2 regions of the Vibrio diabolicus genome follow, and region 2 is predicted to be linked to the other one. Evidence: predicted binding sites of a transcription regulator. Region 2 holds the regulator's gene; the other holds the start of a gene.

Region 1 (9,637 bases), 890 kb from region 2:
AACGCTGAGAGTAAACCAAAGTCGCGCGGTCTGGGCGTTTGCCACCTTCGTTATTGGGGGTGTACGCGTCATCGTGACGAAGTTTTTTATCCGCGGTGTAACGGTTGATCATGGAGTCCATGTTACCCGCAGTGATCCCGAAGAACAGATTTGGCTTACCAAGCTGCATGAATGCATCTTTGTTTTGCCATTCTGGTTGAGCAATGATACCGACACGGAAACCTTCTGCTTCTAGCAGACGGCCAATGATAGCCATACCAAAGCTTGGGTGATCCACGTAAGCATCACCGGTTACGATGATAATGTCACAGCTATCCCATCCTAGGGCGTCCATTTCTTTGCGACTGGTCGGCAAGAAAGGTGCCGTACCAAAACACTCTGCCCAGTATTTTTTGTACTCATGAATAGGAGTGATGTTATTGGTCATATTTTGCTCTCTGTTCCAGGGAGCGCGAATTATAGCGATTTGAGGATCAGGTATCTATACCAAACTCATCTATTCAAGCTTAGTTCATCGAGTTTTATTTGGTTTGCAAAAATATCAAGGCTATATCGGCGATTTTATGTCTAATATCACCTTGAAAGCCTCATGGTTATAGGTCGAGTCGTGAAAAATGTCGCAATGTTAATACAACCAATAAGCAATGGTGTGCTTATTAAAAACAACGCCTATAATCAAATTAATGCATAGGAAAATGCAAAAAGCCGAACAAGCTCTGAAAAGGTTCTAAGTCGATTGGCTTACGTTGCCAGAATCTATTTTACAAGAGGATCAGCAGGTCCCAAATGGAATAAGGCACGTTGACTACGAACCCTGAGCATGAGGCTAATTAAAAAGGGGGCTAGGGAATGAGTGACTCAACAACAATAGCACATGAAAAAGTGCAACCGACATCCAATCCGACTCCAGTGATTGAATGGTCTTACAAGATTGATACTCGCGAGTTCGAATGCGACCAGCTAGGAATGGCAAATGCTTTTGGGTTAAATACGCCAGTCACCTGCTTAGATGATTTGTTTGAGCACATGCTGATGGGGCAACAGGAAACACTAAGGCAACGAATTTTAGAAGTGGAGCTCCTAGGTGGGCAAGGTCGTTTTTCTTGTTGCATGATGCTTAATGAAGCTCGCTTAATACATGTCACAATTAGCTTTGAAAAGCTCAATGAGCGTATTGTTCAAGGCTCTATCATCCCGCAATTGACGATCACTGGCTGCGAAGAGTTAGCGAAAATTCTCGAAACGATATTTGATTTACCGAATGTAGGGGTTTTAGTCGCGGACGAAGACACCCGAATCTTAGGTTGTAACCGTGCCTTTGAATTGCAAATGGGTTATCAAAACCGTGATTTGGTTGGACTTAAAACCTATATCTTTAGCACATCTCACCATAGTCAGGCGTTTTACGACCAACTCTGGCAACATATTGATGATGAAGGATACTGGAGCGGTAATTTATTGAGTAGAACTGCAAATGGTAGTAATCAGGCACATCATCTTTGTATCTATCGGCTAACGTTTCATTCTGGACGGATTCTTTATCTCGGCTTCTCTACTGACATTTCGGCTTCCTTGTTGTGGATGAAAAATCGCTGTGAACAACAACATGATTGGTCAGCTTTTTTGCCTTCTAGAGAAGAGTTCGAACTGCAATTAGCTAATTTGGCGAACGAAAGTGGGAGTAAAGAACTCAATATCGTCATGACTCTCAGACCTAATTTTTCTGAAAAATGCTTACTTGAACAGCAACTAGGCTTCGCCGATTTTATTATGCGAAGCCGCTACACCAGTATCGCGGGTCAACTTTCTAGGGATGTGTTTGTTGTCTGTTTACAAACTCCTCACTGTCAATGGCTAAGTCCTTTACGTTTGATTCAAATTGCGATGAAAGGGTTCTTCACTGAGCTTAGGAATGAAATGGGAACAAAAATGCATACCACTATCGTCGAGGGACAAACGGGTGTGTCAATCCTCGGCTATGATACAAACAGGCCAAAGCAAGCGTTAGCGCATGCAGCCCAGGCGATGTTGTCCTCACTTTCTGGAGAAGGTGGCTATTTTAATTTTTATAATAGTGAGCTTCATTCTGAGTTAGTCAAACGCCAGCATTTAGAGGCATTTTTGGAAGCGCAAATCGACAGTGGGCTGGTGGATGTTCATTTTCAACCCATAATTGATAGCCGAACTGGTAAAGTCGTTAAGTTCGAGGCCTTAGCGCGCTTTTATCATGAAAGTGATGCCTATAGCACTCAAGAGATGATTACTGTTATTGAAGATTTAGAGTTGATTGCGGCTCTGGATGATGAGGTTTGTCAAGCCGCGCTCAAACACTTTCCACGCTTGCAAGACATATATGGCGAGGAAATAGGGTTAACCATCAATCGCTCACTGAATACTAAATTGGATTCGCTCCAGGTTCTTCAGCGTTCGCATGACCTAATTAAAGCCAGTGGTGTCGATCCTAAACGAGTCACGATTGAGCTGACGGAAACAGCGTATTTTGAGCAAGACGAAGAGCATACGCAAGCGCTAGAGCAAGTGCGCAAAGAGGGCATTAAAATTGCGATTGATGACTTCGGTACAGGGTATTCTTCTTTTTCTTATCTAGAGAAAGGGCAGTTTGATTTACTGAAAATAGACCGAAAATTCGTTAAGAACATTCAGCATGGCAATACCAGTTATAACATTGTCAAAATGGTCACTGATCTTGCTCAGCAAATGAATGTAAAAGTGGTTGCCGAGGGCGTGGAGTCAGAACAGGAGCTTCAAACATTGGCTGAAATAGGTGTGGATTACATGCAAGGCTTTTTGTTCTCTCGTGCTCGGCCTGTCGATTTGATGGAGAAAGCGGAAAGTTACGAACATTTGTTTTCGGGTGTTGCTGTCAAACCAAAACAAGATGATGTATTGCAATCACTGAGCCATGAAGAGGTCAGGCACCTTGATCCCGGGGAGCCATTATCGTTGGCGGTGGAATATATGAATTTAAGTCCAAGTTCGCCGTTGGTTGTCATTAACGAAAAGCGCTGTGTTGGCTTAGTTACCAAAGAGCAAGTTAACTTACACCTAACGCCTTCCATGGGGACCGAATTAGAGACTGAGCGAGAAAATTGGATTTGGAAACGTCCGGTGAACCAGATAATGAGCACGGAGTTTGTGCTCGTCAATGCGCATTTGTCCGTCGCTGCTATTCGCGAGCTAATCAAAACAGGCATTCGCTTCCCGTGGGTTTTATGTGATGAAAAAGAAGAATACAGAGGCGTGTTAACTCAAGAAGATGCGTTGAAGTATCTCGCTTCTTGTTGAATAAAAAGTCTCGCTGTTCTAGTACATTTGGGGATAGACTTTCGGTGGTTTGACGATAGGTGATTTGCTATTATCGCACCCCAAAATGACTTTTGAGCGTGCATTTAACATGATTCAACAATTGCTGGTTACTTTTCCTCCGATGCTATTTGGCGCGCAAGCGCTACTGACTTTACTTCTCATCAAGGGCGATATTTGTCCGGGTCAGAGAGGCCGTCTTCATAAAATGTTGCCAGCAGTGGCGTTATTGTGGCTTGCGGTTGCTTCTCTTCGCATTGAAGCATTTATGATCGTGTTCGCTATTTTCTATTTCTACTCTCAGGTTCAAACCAAGAAAACGCGTGAAAAAGGCCCTCTTTGGGCGATGCATTTAGCGAATGGTTTGGCTTTTGCGTATGTAAGTATTCAAGCATTTGAACAGCCAAGCTGGCCTGCGTCTATTGCGATGGCAATAATGATATTTTTCCTTGGGGCGTCATTCTCTCAATTGCTTCTGACTATCGCTCGTAGCAGATTGCAGGCATTTCACCGCATTTTGCCCGTTACGGGCATTGTGTCTGGAATGCTGCTGGTAATCGCAACGCTATTTGCTTCTTACCAGTTAAATGAAGCGACATTGAGCGCCGCAACACAACCAATTTTATTGTCTTTAGCCATGCTCATTTCTTCAATCATTGTTTGGTGCTGGCATATCTTCACACATAAAAAACCGGAAAAGGTTCAACTGAGCGTCGCCCTGTTGCTCGCGCTTGCGTCAATGACGAGCCTACAAGGTTTATTCTCTCTGGCGGCTTAATCGCGAGTCGAGAAACAGAGCAATACTGCTTGTACTCAAGTCCTTTCTAGGTTGCTTGAGTATAAGGCACTCACGTTTTGGATCGCGCTCACTTTAAATTCACATGATTACGTCTACGCTTGTTTATATACCTTGTCGAAGAGGAGAGTCGCGATGGATTTAAGCAATGTAGGTAATTTGGACAGCATTATTTTGCTAGGTATCGTCAATGAAAAGCTACGTTTAGAGTGCGACAGTTTTGACGAGTTAGTATCGGTGTATGAAATGGATGTAGAGTCCGTAGTAGGCAAGCTTGATATGCTTGGTTATCAGTACGATCCATTGACCAACCAATTTAAAGCATATCAACGCTAAACCTTCTTAATCCATATCCCTAAGCCATCTTGATTCCGTCAAGGTGGCTTTTACATTGTAGCCTTGCGGTTGCGAAAAAGGCTTGTAAGTAACGTTTATCTTTCTCTGAGTGACGCGTTGCAGCAAATAAGCGACGCCATAAGCCTTGGCCAAAAGGTTTACTGGCAATAAGGCCTTGGCGAGAAAATTCAGAAATCGCCCAATTTGGCAGTGCTGCAACCCCTAATCCAGCGGAGACCATTTGCACTAACATCAGAGTATTGTCGGCTTGCTTCCATTTGGCGGGTTCTACCCCCGCTGGCTGCAAGAAGTGTTTTACGACGTCTAGCCTTTGTTTTTGAACCGGATAAGAGAGCATGGTTTGATCTGCGAGATCTTGCGGATTAATAACTTCTTTTTCCGCCAGTGGGTGGTTGGTCGCGGTAATTAAGCGCATTTCAAAGTCGAACAAAGGTTCATAATGTACTTCAGAACGAGGTTGAATATCTGACGTGATAACGAGATCTAACTCGCCAGCCAACAATGCGGGTAGGGGCTCAAACCCAAAGCCGGACGAAAAATCCAACGTGACGCTTGGCCACGCTAATTGATATTCCCTTAGAGCAGGCATGAGCCATTGGAAACATGAGTGACATTCAATCGCCATATGCAACCGACCATTGACGTCTTCTTTCAAGCTTGCCAAATCATTTTCTGCTCTTGCGAGTTTGGGAAGAATATCTTCTGCAAGACGCAATAGGATTTCTCCCTCTGAAGTGAACTTCACCGGACGAGTTTTTCTAAGGAATAATTGTCCCCCAATCCGTGCCTCTAAATCTTTGATCTGGTGAGACAAGGCCGATTGAGTGAGATGCAACGCGGTCGCGGTCGCGGTTAGAGAGCCGGTGTCTCGAAGCGAAGTGAGTGTCCGCAAATGTTTTAGCTCTATCATGAATTCCTTTCATCCTTTGTTGCTCGCTATGAACAGAATAGCAATCGTATAAATAACTTAACGACAAAAAATGGATATGTAAACGTCTAGACGTCTATTTGTTGTGTTTATTTGCGAATCATGTCTCCTCATGATGAATTTTTTTAATAAACAAGTTGAATAAATGGACGTTGTTCAAACCGCAGATGAGAGCGATAGTTTAGCCATCCAGACATCTTTTATGACGAAAGATACTCTGACCCAAACAAATTGAACAAGATTGAAAAAGGAATAGGGACATGGCTACAACAACGCACGTACTAGGTTATCCACGCATCGGTGAAAAACGAGAATTAAAATTCGCTCAGGAAAAATACTGGCGCGGAGAAATTGGTCAAGCAGAGCTTAAAAAGGTTGGGGAAGATCTGCGCGCTAAAAACTGGCAAACGCAAACAGATGCTGGCTTGAGTTTTACCACCGCTGGCGATTTTGCTTGGTACGATCATGTACTGACGACCACGTTGTTACTGGGTCACGTGCCAAAACGTCACGCAGACGGTTTCCCTGATTTGGATACGCTATTCAAAGTGGGTCGCGGTCAATCTCAAGCGGGTTGCGGCTGTGCGGGCGCTGCAGCATCGGATATGACTAAATGGTTCAACACAAACTACCACTACATCGTACCTGAATTTAGCAAGGACGATACATTTGAAGTGAGCTGGCCTCAACTGTTTGAAGAAGTCAACGAAGCAACCCAAGCTGGGCATAAAGTGAAGCCAGTTTTGCTTGGCCCAGTCAGTTATCTTTACTTAGGTAAAGAGGTAGAAGAAGGATTCGATCGCCTGACGCTACTGCCACGATTGCTTACGGCTTACCAAGCTATTTTGGCAAAGCTCGCGAGTCAAGGTGTTGAGTGGGTTCAGATTGATGAGCCAATTTTGTCACTAGAGCTTGAAAGTCAGTGGGCTGATGCGTTCAAGCTAGCGTACCAAGTGATTCGAAGCGATGTAAAAGTGCTGCTAACGACGTACTTTGACTCTATAAGCGATACGCTAGACAAAATTGTAAAGCTACCAGTGGATGGTTTACATATCGATTTATCTGCCGCGCCTCAGCAGCTTGACGACGTGGTTGCCAAACTACCGGAGGGTTGGGTGCTGTCTGCTGGCGTGGTCAACGGTCGTAACGTGTGGCGCTCGGATTTGAGTGCGCAACTTGAACGTCTACAGCCAGTAAAAGAAAAACTGGGCGACAACCTTTGGGTTGCGAGCTCATGCTCTTTGCTACATAGCCCGGTTGATCTGGAACTGGAAACAGAACTCAGTGAGGAAGTGAAAAGCTGGTTTGCGTTCGCAAAACAAAAAGTAACAGAAGTCGCCTTGCTTGGCCACGCACTCGATGGTGATCAAGATGCGATTCTCGCTTGTGATACCTACAGCCAGCCAATCAAAGCACGTAAAACGGCAACGCATGTGAATAAGCCACAAGTTCAAGCACGTTTAAACAGTATTACTGCGTCACTTGCCGAGCGCAGCGCACCTTACGCGGAGCGTGCTGCGCATCAAGCTGAAGTATTGGGCTTGCCTCTGTTGCCAACCACGACAATCGGTTCTTTCCCTCAAACGGGTGAAATTCGTGTTCAGCGCAGCGCTTATCGCACTGGCCAGTTATCTGAGTCCGACTATATCCAAGCACTAAAAGGACACATTGCGGATGCCGTAAAACGCCAAGAAGCCCTTGACCTAGATGTGCTTGTGCATGGTGAAGCTGAGCGTAACGACATGGTAGAATACTTCGCGGAGAACTTGGCGGGCTTCCAAACGACGAAATTTGGTTGGGTACAGAGTTATGGCTCTCGCTGTGTGAAACCAGCCATTGTGGTTGCCGACATTGAGCGTGAAAAGCCGATTACGGTGGAATGGTCGACGTACGCACAATCGCTAACCAGCAAGCAGATGAAAGGTATGCTGACGGGCCCGGTAACGATTTTATGTTGGACATTCCCGCGTGAAGACATCACACGTCAAGAAATCGCCCAGCAACTGGCACTGGCACTGCGTGATGAGGTTTCTGATCTGCAAGATGCAGGCATCAATATCATTCAAATCGATGAGCCTGCGATTCGTGAAGGTCTGCCGTTGAAAAAGCGCGATCACAAAGCGTATTTAGAATGGGCGGTGGATGTATTTAAGATCTCGGCAGCGAGTGCAAAACCAGAGACTCAGATTCACACTCACATGTGTTACAGCGAGTTCAATGAAATCATTGATTCAGTCGCGGCGCTCGATGCAGATGTGATTACCATTGAAACATCACGCTCAAATATGGAACTGCTTAAAGCGTTTGAAGAGTTCAATTACCCGAATGAAATCGGTCCAGGTGTTTATGACATTCACTCACCAAACATTCCGACGGAAGAGTGGATTGAAGGCCTAATAAAGAAAGCGGCAGAAAAAATTCCGGTACAACGTTTGTGGGTGAACCCAGACTGTGGTCTGAAAACACGTAACTGGGCAGAGACGGAATCGGCATTGGCGAACCTCGTGTCAGCGGCGAAGAAACTTCGTGCTGAGCTGGCGTAAGGCACCTTTTTTAGCAAATAAAAACGGAGACCGTTGTCTCCGTTTTTCTATTCTTAGCCGTTCATTTTCGTCGTTATACTATCCCGCAATAGCGGATGAATTGCTCGTATCGAAAAAAAACGCACTCACTGTGGCTATTTCATTTGAGTACAAGTTTGCGCGGAAACCAACTCATCTGCCATCAACTGACCGCGAGAGTTACGCACTTTAATACGGTACATTAAGCCCATATCAATTTGCTTACGAACTTCCGGGTTATTGCAATAGGTGTAGATACTGGTATTCAGTACTTGATTTAACGGCTTTGCACCGAGTGCGTCATCGTTATAAATCATCATCATCTCAACAACATTTTTGTTGGATGAGACACGCATTATCTGCAGTGGACCGTATTCCAAAGGGAGACCTGCGGACAAGACTCCCGCTCGGTTTGATGCCAATAGCTCAAGCTGGCGTTGATTATCATCGGTAGATGAACAGCCCGCTAACGCACCAAATGCCAAGAAAAGACACAGTAATTTTTTCATAAATTAAAACACTTTTTTGAACGGTTTCACGATTACATTATCGTAAACACCAGCCGCTACGTAAGGATCGGCTTCTGCCCACGCTTTAGCGTCTTCTAGAGAGGCGAACTCAGCGATGACAGTCGAGCCCGTAAATCCAGCTTCTCCTGGGTTGTCAGAGTCTATCGCAGGCATAGGGCCAGCAGTAAGAAGGCGACCTTCGTCTTGAAGCTTTTGTAAGCGCTCCAAGTGTTGCGGGCGAACGCTCATGCGTTTTTCCAGCGAGTTCTCGACGTCCTGAGAAAAGATGACATACCACATAGCATAGTTCCTTAATTGGTAGGGTAAAGTGTTAATTTAACGCCTTTTTTGTGTCTCTCACAAGTGAACAACAGAAAATGTGAGATCCTTTCTAACAGTTAGCGCTGTAGGTTGACTAATTCTGAACCGGGCGTGGTTTGCCTTCACTGTCAATGGCTACGTAGTTGAAAGTCGCATCACAAACCATGAAGCGCTCGCCGACACCGTGTGCTTTTACCGGCTTGACCCATACTTCCAGATCGACACTCATTGAGGTGCGACCAATCTTAGTGCATTCGCCATAGCAGCAAACGACATCGCCAACACCTACAGGCTTCTTGAAGGTAATGCTTGACACTGAAACGGTAACAACGCGACCAGAAGAGATCTCTTTGGCCAGAATCGCACCTGCTAGGTCGAGCTGAGACATAATCCAACCACCAAAAATATCGCCATTGGCATTAGTATCGGCAGGCATTGCAAGGGTACGAAGCAGCAGTTGACCTCTCGGAGAGCTAATTTCTTGACTCATTGTGACATCCTAAATCTTAAAGGCGCTCAAACTAAGCGCCAACATAGTAAATACCTAGAACCAAAGGTCCTTAAAAAAACCGCAGACACCGGACCAGAGAAAGTTGGTTTACAGCAGCAAGAATGGTCTGATTCCGGTATGCCGTTTGATCGGTTTAGTGATACATGGAGCAAAACAGCGACCCGAAGGTCGCTGCAAAGTGCGCGGATTATAGCAAAACTGAGTTTTTAATCATCAGTCGACACATCGGATGAGTTATTTTTTTGTTCTTTTGGCATGTGTTTGTAAATGTAGAAGCCAGTCGCAATCATGTAGGCAAATGTCGCAATCAACATTCCGAATACTTTGAAG
Region 2 (9,637 bases):
GGTAAAGACCACTTAGCTATTTTTGAAGAAGCTCTTGAAAACGTACGCCCAGCGGTAGAGGTTAAATCTCGCCGTGTTGGTGGTTCAACTTACCAAGTACCTGTAGAAGTACGTCCGGTTCGCCGTAACGCACTTGCTATGCGTTGGTTGGTTGAAGCTGCGCGCAAGCGTGGTGAAAAATCTATGGCTCAACGCCTAGCAGCTGAAATGCTAGACGCGTCTGAGAACAAAGGTACTGCGGTTAAGAAACGTGAAGACGTTCACCGCATGGCTGACGCAAACAAAGCGTTCGCTCATTACCGCTGGTAATACCTTCTGTGCTGCGAGGTTCTCTCGCAGCACTTTTCTATACTCTAAGGTACACCTTAGTAAGAGGATACAATCGTGGCTCGTAAAACTCCTATTGAGCGCTACCGTAATATCGGTATCTGTGCTCACGTAGATGCAGGAAAAACAACCACAACTGAGCGTATTCTGTTCTACACTGGCCTTTCTCACAAAATCGGCGAAGTTCACGATGGTGCAGCAACCATGGACTGGATGGAGCAGGAGCAGGAACGTGGTATCACTATCACATCCGCTGCGACTACTACATTCTGGCGTGGTATGGAAGCACAGTTCCCTGAGCATCGCGTAAACATCATTGATACCCCTGGACACGTTGACTTTACTATCGAAGTAGAGCGTTCTCTTCGTGTACTTGATGGTGCTGTGGTTGTGTTCTGTGGCTCATCTGGTGTTGAACCTCAGTCTGAAACTGTATGGCGTCAAGCAGACAAATACCACGTTCCACGTTTGGTATTTGTAAACAAGATGGACCGTGCGGGCGCAGACTTCCTACGCGTTGTGGACCAAATTAAAAATCGTCTTGGTGCGAACCCTGTTCCAATCCAACTGAACGTTGGTGCGGAAGATGAGTTCAGAGGTGTCATCGACCTTATCAAGATGAAGATGATCAACTGGAATGAAGCCGATCAAGGCACTTCGTTTACTTACGAAGACATCCCAGCTGACATGATCGAACTTGCTGAAGAGTGGCGCAACCACATGGTTGAATCCGCTGCTGAAGCTAGCGAAGAGCTGATGGACAAGTACCTTGAAGAAGGTGAATTGACTGAAGCTGAGCTCAAACAAGCTCTACGTACTCGTACACTAAACAACGAAATCGTATTGGCCACTTGTGGTAGTGCGTTTAAGAACAAAGGTGTTCAAGCGGTACTAGATGCAGTGATCGAGTTCTTGCCATCGCCAGTTGACGTACCTGCAATTAAAGGTGTTGACGAAAGAGAAAATGAAGTTGAGCGTCACGCTGACGACAACGAACCATTCTCTGCGCTAGCATTTAAGATCGCGACTGACCCATTCGTGGGTACGCTAACGTTCATGCGTGTTTACTCTGGTGTAGTAAACTCCGGCGACGCTGTTTACAACTCTGTAAAAGAGAAGAAAGAGCGTTTTGGTCGTATCGTTCAGATGCATGCGAATAAGCGTGAAGAAGTAAAAGAAGTTCGCGCTGGTGATATCGCTGCTGCTATCGGTCTGAAAGACGTAACAACAGGTGACACACTGTGTGATCAGAACCACAAAGTGATTCTAGAGCGCATGGAGTTCCCTGAACCAGTTATTCAGATTGCTGTAGAACCTCGTTCTAAGGCAGACCAAGAGAAAATGGCTATCGCGCTAGGTAAACTGGCTGCGGAAGATCCATCATTCCGCGTGGAAACGGACGACGAATCAGGTCAGACTCTGATCTCAGGTATGGGTGAACTTCACCTAGACATTATCGTTGATCGTATGAAGCGTGAATTCAGCGTTGATTGTAACGTTGGTAAACCTCAGGTTGCTTACCGTGAAACCATTCGTGGTAAAGCGGAAGTTGAAGGTAAGTTTGTTCGTCAATCAGGTGGTCGTGGTCAATACGGTCATGTGTGGGTCAAACTTGAGCCTTCTGAACCTGGCGAAGGTTTCGTATTCGTAGACGAAATCGTGGGTGGTGTGATTCCTAAGGAATACATCAGTTCGGTATCGAAAGGTATCGAGGAACAAATGAATAGTGGTGTTCTAGCGGGTTACCCTGTACTAGATATTAAAGCTACACTATTTGATGGTTCTTACCACGATGTAGACTCAAGCGAGATGGCGTTTAAGATCGCTGGCTCGATGGCATTCAAGAAAGGTGCACTAGAAGCACAACCTGTGATTCTAGAACCAATGATGAATGTCGAAGTAACCACTCCGGAAGACTGGATGGGTGACGTTGTTGGTGACCTAAACCGTCGTCGCGGTATCATTGAAGGCATGGACGAAGGTGTGGCTGGTCTTAAGATCATCCGTGCTCAAGTACCACTATCTGAAATGTTCGGTTACGCAACTGATCTACGTTCTGCAACTCAAGGCCGTGCGTCTTACTCTATGGAGTTTCACGAGTACGCTGAAGTGCCGAAAAACTTCGCAGATAAAATTATTGCAGAGCGTGGTTACTAATTGACGATTGAACTACAAAAAGTTTACGACTTTTTGCGAGATCAGGGCGTCCAAATATTGCGCTAACGGGCGTTGGCGCATAAAATAACAATTTCTGGCGCGTCGTCGATCAATAATGATCACGACGAATCATAACTAGGAAGGAACACGATCGTGTCTAAAGAAAAATTTGAACGTACGAAACCGCACGTTAACGTTGGTACTATCGGCCACGTTGACCACGGTAAAACAACTCTAACTGCAGCTATCTGTACTACTCTTGCTAAAGTTTACGGCGGTGTAGCTAAAGACTTCGCATCTATCGATAACGCTCCAGAAGAGCGTGAGCGCGGTATCACAATCGCAACTTCTCACGTTGAGTACGACACTCCAACTCGTCACTACGCACACGTTGACTGTCCAGGACACGCGGACTACGTTAAAAACATGATCACTGGTGCTGCACAGATGGACGGTGGTATCCTAGTTGTTGCTGCGACAGATGGCCCAATGCCACAAACTCGTGAGCACATCCTACTAGGCCGTCAGGTTGGTATCCCATACATCATCGTATTCATGAACAAATGTGACATGGTTGACGATGAAGAGCTACTAGAACTAGTAGAAATGGAAGTTCGTGAACTTCTATCTGAATACGATTTCCCAGGTGATGACCTACCAGTTATCCAAGGTTCTGCACTAGGCGCACTAAACGGCGAAGAGCAGTGGGAAGCGAAAATCGTTGAACTAGCGGAAGCTCTAGATACTTACATCCCTGAGCCAGAGCGTGCGGTAGATCAGCCATTCCTAATGCCTATCGAAGACGTATTCTCAATCCAAGGTCGTGGTACAGTAGTAACTGGCCGTATCGAGCGTGGTATCCTAACTGTAGGTGACGAAGTTGCTATCGTAGGTATCAAAGACACTACTACAACTACATGTACTGGTGTTGAGATGTTCCGTAAGCTTCTAGACGAAGGCCGTGCAGGTGAGAACGTTGGTGCACTTCTACGTGGTACTAAGCGTGACGAAGTTGAACGTGGTCAAGTACTAGCGAAGCCTGGTTCAATCACTCCACACACTAAGTTCGAATCAGAAGTATACGTACTGTCTAAAGATGAAGGTGGTCGTCACACTCCATTCTTCAAAGGCTACCGTCCACAGTTCTACTTCCGTACAACTGACGTAACTGGTGACATCCAGCTACCAGAAGGCGTAGAAATGGTAATGCCAGGTGACAACGTACAGATGACTGTTGAGCTAATCGCACCAATCGCAATGGACGAAGGTCTACGTTTCGCGATCCGTGAAGGTGGCCGTACAGTAGGTGCTGGTGTTGTTGCTAAGATCTTCGACTAATTCATAACGAATTAAACGAAATCTTGCACTCTTCTTCTTTATGAAGAAAGCGCATCGAGAAAGGGAAGCTTAGGCTTCCCTTTTTTATATCTAAATTATATTTGGTTATAAGTGTTCGTAGGAAATACGTTAATTTTTTAATTTAAAAACAGAATATTACCGGCTCTATTTTTCAACACCTTTGGTCGTAACACCTAACTCTCTGATCTTGGCCTACTGTCACCAAATCTATATAACAAAATATTCTGAACAGACCCATCAATGCGACTGGTAACAAGAACTATTCTTGTTTATATTGGTTGCCACAGGTTAATTTAATAGGTTTTTGAGTATGTACGTTTGTCTTTGCCATGGGGTCTCCGACAAGAAAATTAGGAAGTTGGCGATAGATGAAGGCGTAACGGATATTAAAGGAATCAAAAAATGCACAGCATTGGGTAGCCAATGTGGTAAGTGCATCAGGCAGGCCAAGGATATTTTAGCGGAAACCAGTTACACGGTATTCAAACAAGCTAGCTAATTACTGTGAGCATGCAGTAATTAAGTAATTATTTGCCTAGCGTTTTGACACCTTCTCATTTGCTTCTACATTTAAATGAAGCTAAAGAAGAGGTTTTTGTCATGAAAGGCGATCCAATCATCATCCAACATCTCAATAAAGTGCTCGGAAATGAGCTCATCGCTATTAATCAGTATTTTCTTCATGCTCGAATGTATAAGGACTGGGGGTTAAAGCACCTAGCAGATAAGGAATATCACGAATCTATCGATGAGATGAAACATGCCGATCATCTGATTGAGCGTATTTTGTTTCTGGAGGGCTTACCGAATCTACAAGATTTAGGCAAGTTGATGATAGGTGAAGACACTAAAGAAATGCTCGAGTGTGACTTAAAGCTTGAAATGGCCGCTATTCCAGATTTAAAAGATGCGATTGCCTATGCTGAAGACATTCGAGACTATGTGTCTCGCGATCTGTTTCAAGATATTCTTGAAGATGAAGAAGAGCATGTTGATTGGCTAGAGACGCAACTTGGCTTGATTGAAATGTCTGGCATTGAGAACTACCTCCAAGCGCAATACGTAGACGAAGAGTAATAACGTCCAGGATTTTGCGTACTTCAATTGTAAGAAGAAAAGAGCACCTGACTCGAAAATCAGGTGCTTATCCCCGCTATCTGGTCTAATCTCTTTTATTATCGGCTTTTTAAGGATATTGCTCGCAATCTTGCCTATGAAGTTTGATTTCTATCCGATAGAATTTATGCCCCCTTACCTAAAAATAAAAAAGAGAAACGTCCATGTCTGAAGACAATCGCCAAGCAGCCACTCCAGAAGAAGAACATCGCCAAAAAGCATTGGATTACCATGCTTATCCAACTCCAGGGAAGATTGCTGTCGAATTAACAAAGCCTGCGGAAACGGCGGGTGATCTTGCCCTTGCTTACAGCCCAGGTGTTGCAGAACCAGTGCGTGAAATCGCACAAAACCCTGATAACGTGTACAAGTACACAGCGAAAGGCAACATGGTTGCTGTTATTTCTAACGGTACCGCTATTTTAGGTCTAGGTAACCTAGGTCCACTTGCATCTAAGCCAGTAATGGAAGGTAAAGCGTTACTGTTTAAACGTTTTGCAGGTCTTGACTCGATTGATATTGAAGTTAAGCATCGCACGATCGATGAATTTGTTGATACTGTTGCAAGCATTGCAGACACCTTTGGTGGTATCAACCTTGAAGATATTAAAGCACCAGATTGCTTTGAGATTGAAAAGCGTTTAATTGAGCGTTGTGATGTACCAGTATTCCACGATGATCAGCACGGTACTGCGATTGTAACGGCGGCAGGCATGCTGAACGCGATCGAACTTCAAGGTAAGAAGCTTGAAGACTCAACGATCGTTTGTCTTGGCGCTGGCGCTGCAGCCGTTGCGTGTATGGAGCTGCTGATTAAATGTGGTGCAATGCGCGAAAAAATTTACATGCTGGATCGTAAAGGTGTGATCCACACTCGTCGTGATGATCTTAATGAATACAAGCAGCTATTCGCAAACAACACGGACAAACGCACATTAGAAGACGTGATTGAAGGCGCGGATCTGTTCCTAGGTGTATCTGGTCCAAACCTATTGCCAGCGGAAGCGTTGAAGCTGATGGCAGATAAGCCAATCGTATTTGCATGTTCGAATCCAGATCCTGAAATTAAGCCGGAACTTGCCCACGCTGTTCGTGATGATTTGATCATGGGGACTGGCCGTAGTGATTACCCGAACCAAGTAAACAACGTATTGTGTTTCCCATTCATCTTCCGTGGTGCTCTTGATGTGCGCGCAAGTGAAATCAATGATGAAATGAAACTTGCAGCCGTTGAGGCGATTCGTGAGCTAGCAAAAGAGCCTGTACCTGAAACTGTATTGAAGGCCGCAGGCGTCGATAAGCTTGAGTTTGGTGCAGACTACATCATTCCAAAACCAATGGACTCACGTTTACTGCCACGTGTTGCAAAAGCTGTGGCTCAGGCGGCAGTTGATTCAGGTGTTGCTCGTATCGAGATGCCTGAAAACTACATGGCAGAGTAATATATCTATTAGATGTGATGTACAGAAAATGGGACGCAATCGCGTCCCATTTTTTATATCATTCTTTTGGCTCGAGATAAGAATTGCTATCTGAAGCCTCCAGTCTCGCTTTTTACTCTTCGTCAAACGACTCAAATTCGATGCCCATTTCCGTCATCAGTGCTTTTACTTCTGTTGGAATATCATCTGGACGGTCTTTACGAAGGTCTTCATCTGTTGGAAGTGGCTGACCTGTGTACGCGTGCAAAAATGCTTCGCATAGTAATTCACTATTGGTTGCATGGCGTAAGTTATTGATCTGACGGCGAGTACGCTCATCAGTTAGCACTTTTAAAACTTTTAGCGGGATAGAGACGGTAATTTTTTTTACTTGTTCGCTTTTTTTGCCGTGCTCTGCATATGGGCTAATGTATTCGCCATTCCAGTCAGCCATTGCACACCTTCATTTATGTAATCGGTTAAAAATAATTTAGGTGCTGATTTTAGCTGCATTTACCGCCATAAGCAAAGACATATAGACGTCTAGAAGTGTTGACGTCTCATTTTTTGACGAGTAAAGTGAACAGAACAGCAAAGGAAGCGTGTTGATCACTTTATTTTACTCATTAGATATAGCGCATTCCTATTTAGAAGTCATTACCCGTGAAAGGATACACCCATGAGCTCTCGCAAACCTGCGACCATTGCAGTACGCACTGGTATTGAATCAGACAGCCAATATCACGCTGTCGTTCCACCTATTTATCTTTCCACTAACTATGGTTTTCCTGCTTTTGGTGAAGTACCTAAGTATGATTACACGCGATCTGGAAATCCAAACCGCGGACTGTTGGAAAGTGCGTTATCTGAACTCGAGTCTGGAAAAGGAGCGGTTGTCACGAATTGCGGTACGTCGGCATTAAATTTATGGGTGTCCGCTTTTCTTGGCCCTGATGATCTCATTATTGCTCCTCACGATTGTTATGGCGGCACCTATCGTCTTTTTAATACCCGAGCCAACAAAGGTGATTTTAAGGTTCAGTTTGTCGATCAATCAGACGAGCAAGCTTTGGATGCAGCATTAGCACAAAAACCAAAACTCATCTTGTTAGAAACCCCATCAAACCCTCTGGTTCGCGTGGTGGATATTTCTGAGACTTGTGAAAAAGCGAAGCGAGTTGGGGCATTGGTCGCGGTGGACAATACCTTTTTGACACCCGTGTACCAAAAGCCTTTGGACTTGGGCGCAGATTTCGTCATTCACTCCACAACGAAGTATATCAACGGTCATTCAGACGTGATTGGTGGCGTGATCATCACCAAAACAGAAGCGCATGCAGAAGAGCTTGCATGGTGGGGCAATTGTATTGGCGCAACGGGCACACCTTTCGATAGTTACATGACACTGCGAGGTATTCGTACACTTGGTGCTCGCATGCGAGTGCATGAAGAGAGTTCACAGCAGGTACTGGCTTATCTCCAGAAGCAAGCGTTAGTTAAAACCATTTATCATCCAAGCCTGCCGGAGCACCCGGGTCATGACATTGCTAAAAAGCAGCAAACTGGTTTTGGCTCTATGCTGAGCTTTGAGTTTGCCGGTTCGTTTGAGCAGTTAAAAGTGTTCGTTAAAGAGCTCCAACTGTTTTCATTGGCTGAGTCATTAGGTGGAGTTGAAAGCTTGATTTGTCATCCGGCATCCATGACGCATCGCGCTATGGGAGAGGAAGCACTTGCAGAAGCGGGGGTGTCGCATCAACTATTGCGTTTGTCTGTCGGCTTGGAAGATGCACAAGATCTCATCACAGATTTAGAGCAAGCATTCGCTAAAGCTGCCCAACAATAGGAGACGATAATAATGACTTTACAACGTCAGCTGCATAAGTTTGGTGGCAGTAGCTTAGCAAACCCAGAATGCTATTTACGCGTTGTGGATATTCTTAAGGAGTATTCGACGGAAAATGATCTTGTGGTCGTCTCGGCGGCAGGAAAAACCACTAACCGCTTGATTGAGTTCCAGGAAGGGCTAGACAAAGATGGCCGAATCGCGCATGAAGCACTTCAAAGCCTAAGGCAGTTCCAAACGGAGCTAATAGAAAACTTGTTGGAAAATGAAGTACAAGAAGAACTATTAGCGTTACTGCATGATGAGTTCAGTACCTTATCTGAGCTGACAGCACCACTCACTGGCGCGCAAAAAGCCGCGGTACTAGGACACGGAGAAGTTTGGTCTGCTCGCCTATTGGCCGCGTTATTATCTCAACGTTCTATCCCCGCTGTTGCACAAGATGCACGAGCGTTTTTACGTGCGGAAGCCGGGACTCAACCTGAAGTTGATCGCGCTCGTTCATATCCTTTGATAAAAGAAGTTCTCGCGCAACACAATCATAAACGTGTGGTAATTACTGGCTTTATGGCTCAGAACGAGGCGGGCGAAACCATTTTACTTGGTCGTAATGGCTCTGACTATTCTGCAACTGTCATTGGTGCTCTGGCTGAAGTGAGCACAGTCACCATTTGGAGTGACGTTGCCGGTGTCTATAGTGCCGATCCGCGTTTGGTGGCAGACGCGTGTCTGTTACCGTTACTTCGATTGGATGAAGCCAGCGAACTCGCCCGTTTAGCCGCCCCAGTCCTACACAGTCGTACACTTCAGCCTGTGGCGCAAAGTACTATGGATCTCAACCTCAAGTGTAGCTATCTGCCGGAATCGGGCTCTACTCGTATTGAGCGTGTCTTAGCGTCTGGCCGTGGCGCTAAAATTATTACCTCGCTGGATGATGTTTTATTGGTGCAGCTGTCTTTCATGCATGGGCACGACTTCGAAAAAACACAGAATGATGTATTACAAGCGTTGCAGCGAGCGCAATTGGAGCCATTGGCATTTGAGGCACAGCCCGATCAACACACGTTGCGCTTGGCGTATACCGCAGAAATTGCCGGTGGCGCACTGAAACACTTACAAGAGCTTGCGGTTGAAGCGGAGATTAAGCTCAAAGAAGGCTACTCTCTCTTAGCGGCGGTAGGCGCTGGCGTTACGAAAAACGCCAACCATTGTTTTGGTTTTTATCAGAAATTAAAACACTCTCCGGTTGAATTTATTTCTGAAACTGAGTCGGGGCTGAGTTTAGTCGCCGTTTTGCGTCGTACTGATACCGAAGTGTTGGTTCAAACGATTCATAGCCAGTTGTTCCAAGCGCAAAAGCGCGTGGCGGTGGCTTTATGTGGCAAGGGCAACATTGGTTCTAGCTGGTTAAATT

The links. Region 2 encodes MetJ, which represses methionine synthesis genes. Its sites were predicted from a motif close to TTAGACNTNTANANGTCTAA; they were not measured.
Region 1: metE (5-methyltetrahydropteroyltriglutamate--homocysteine S-methyltransferase) is a predicted target of MetJ. The motif match lies at 5,466-5,485, and genes of this name have one in related genera.

What each region holds. Positions count from the first base shown of each region.
Region 1 is NZ_CP042451.1:1,226,573-1,236,209, forward strand. Features, by position in the region: gene FR741_RS05735 (YgiQ family radical SAM protein) at 1-427, opposite strand, end outside; gene FR741_RS05740 (EAL domain-containing protein) at 850-3,306, shown strand; gene FR741_RS05745 (hypothetical protein) at 3,392-4,102, shown strand; gene FR741_RS05750 (DUF4250 domain-containing protein) at 4,256-4,456, shown strand; gene metR (HTH-type transcriptional regulator MetR) at 4,476-5,387, opposite strand; gene metE (5-methyltetrahydropteroyltriglutamate--homocysteine S-methyltransferase) at 5,666-7,948, shown strand; gene gspS2 (GspS/AspS pilotin family protein) at 8,083-8,475, opposite strand; gene FR741_RS05770 (YciI family protein) at 8,479-8,775, opposite strand; gene yciA (acyl-CoA thioester hydrolase YciA) at 8,891-9,286, opposite strand; gene FR741_RS05780 (septation protein A) at 9,514-9,637, opposite strand, start outside.
Region 2 is NZ_CP042451.1:332,912-342,548, forward strand. Features, by position in the region: gene rpsG (30S ribosomal protein S7) at 1-309, shown strand, start outside; gene fusA (elongation factor G) at 385-2,484, shown strand; gene tuf (elongation factor Tu) at 2,638-3,822, shown strand; gene FR741_RS01655 ((2Fe-2S)-binding protein) at 4,154-4,342, shown strand; gene bfr (bacterioferritin) at 4,444-4,920, shown strand; gene FR741_RS01665 (malic enzyme-like NAD(P)-binding protein) at 5,124-6,401, shown strand; gene metJ (met regulon transcriptional regulator MetJ) at 6,514-6,834, opposite strand; gene FR741_RS01675 (O-succinylhomoserine (thiol)-lyase) at 7,060-8,223, shown strand; gene FR741_RS01680 (bifunctional aspartate kinase/homoserine dehydrogenase II) at 8,236-9,637, shown strand, end outside.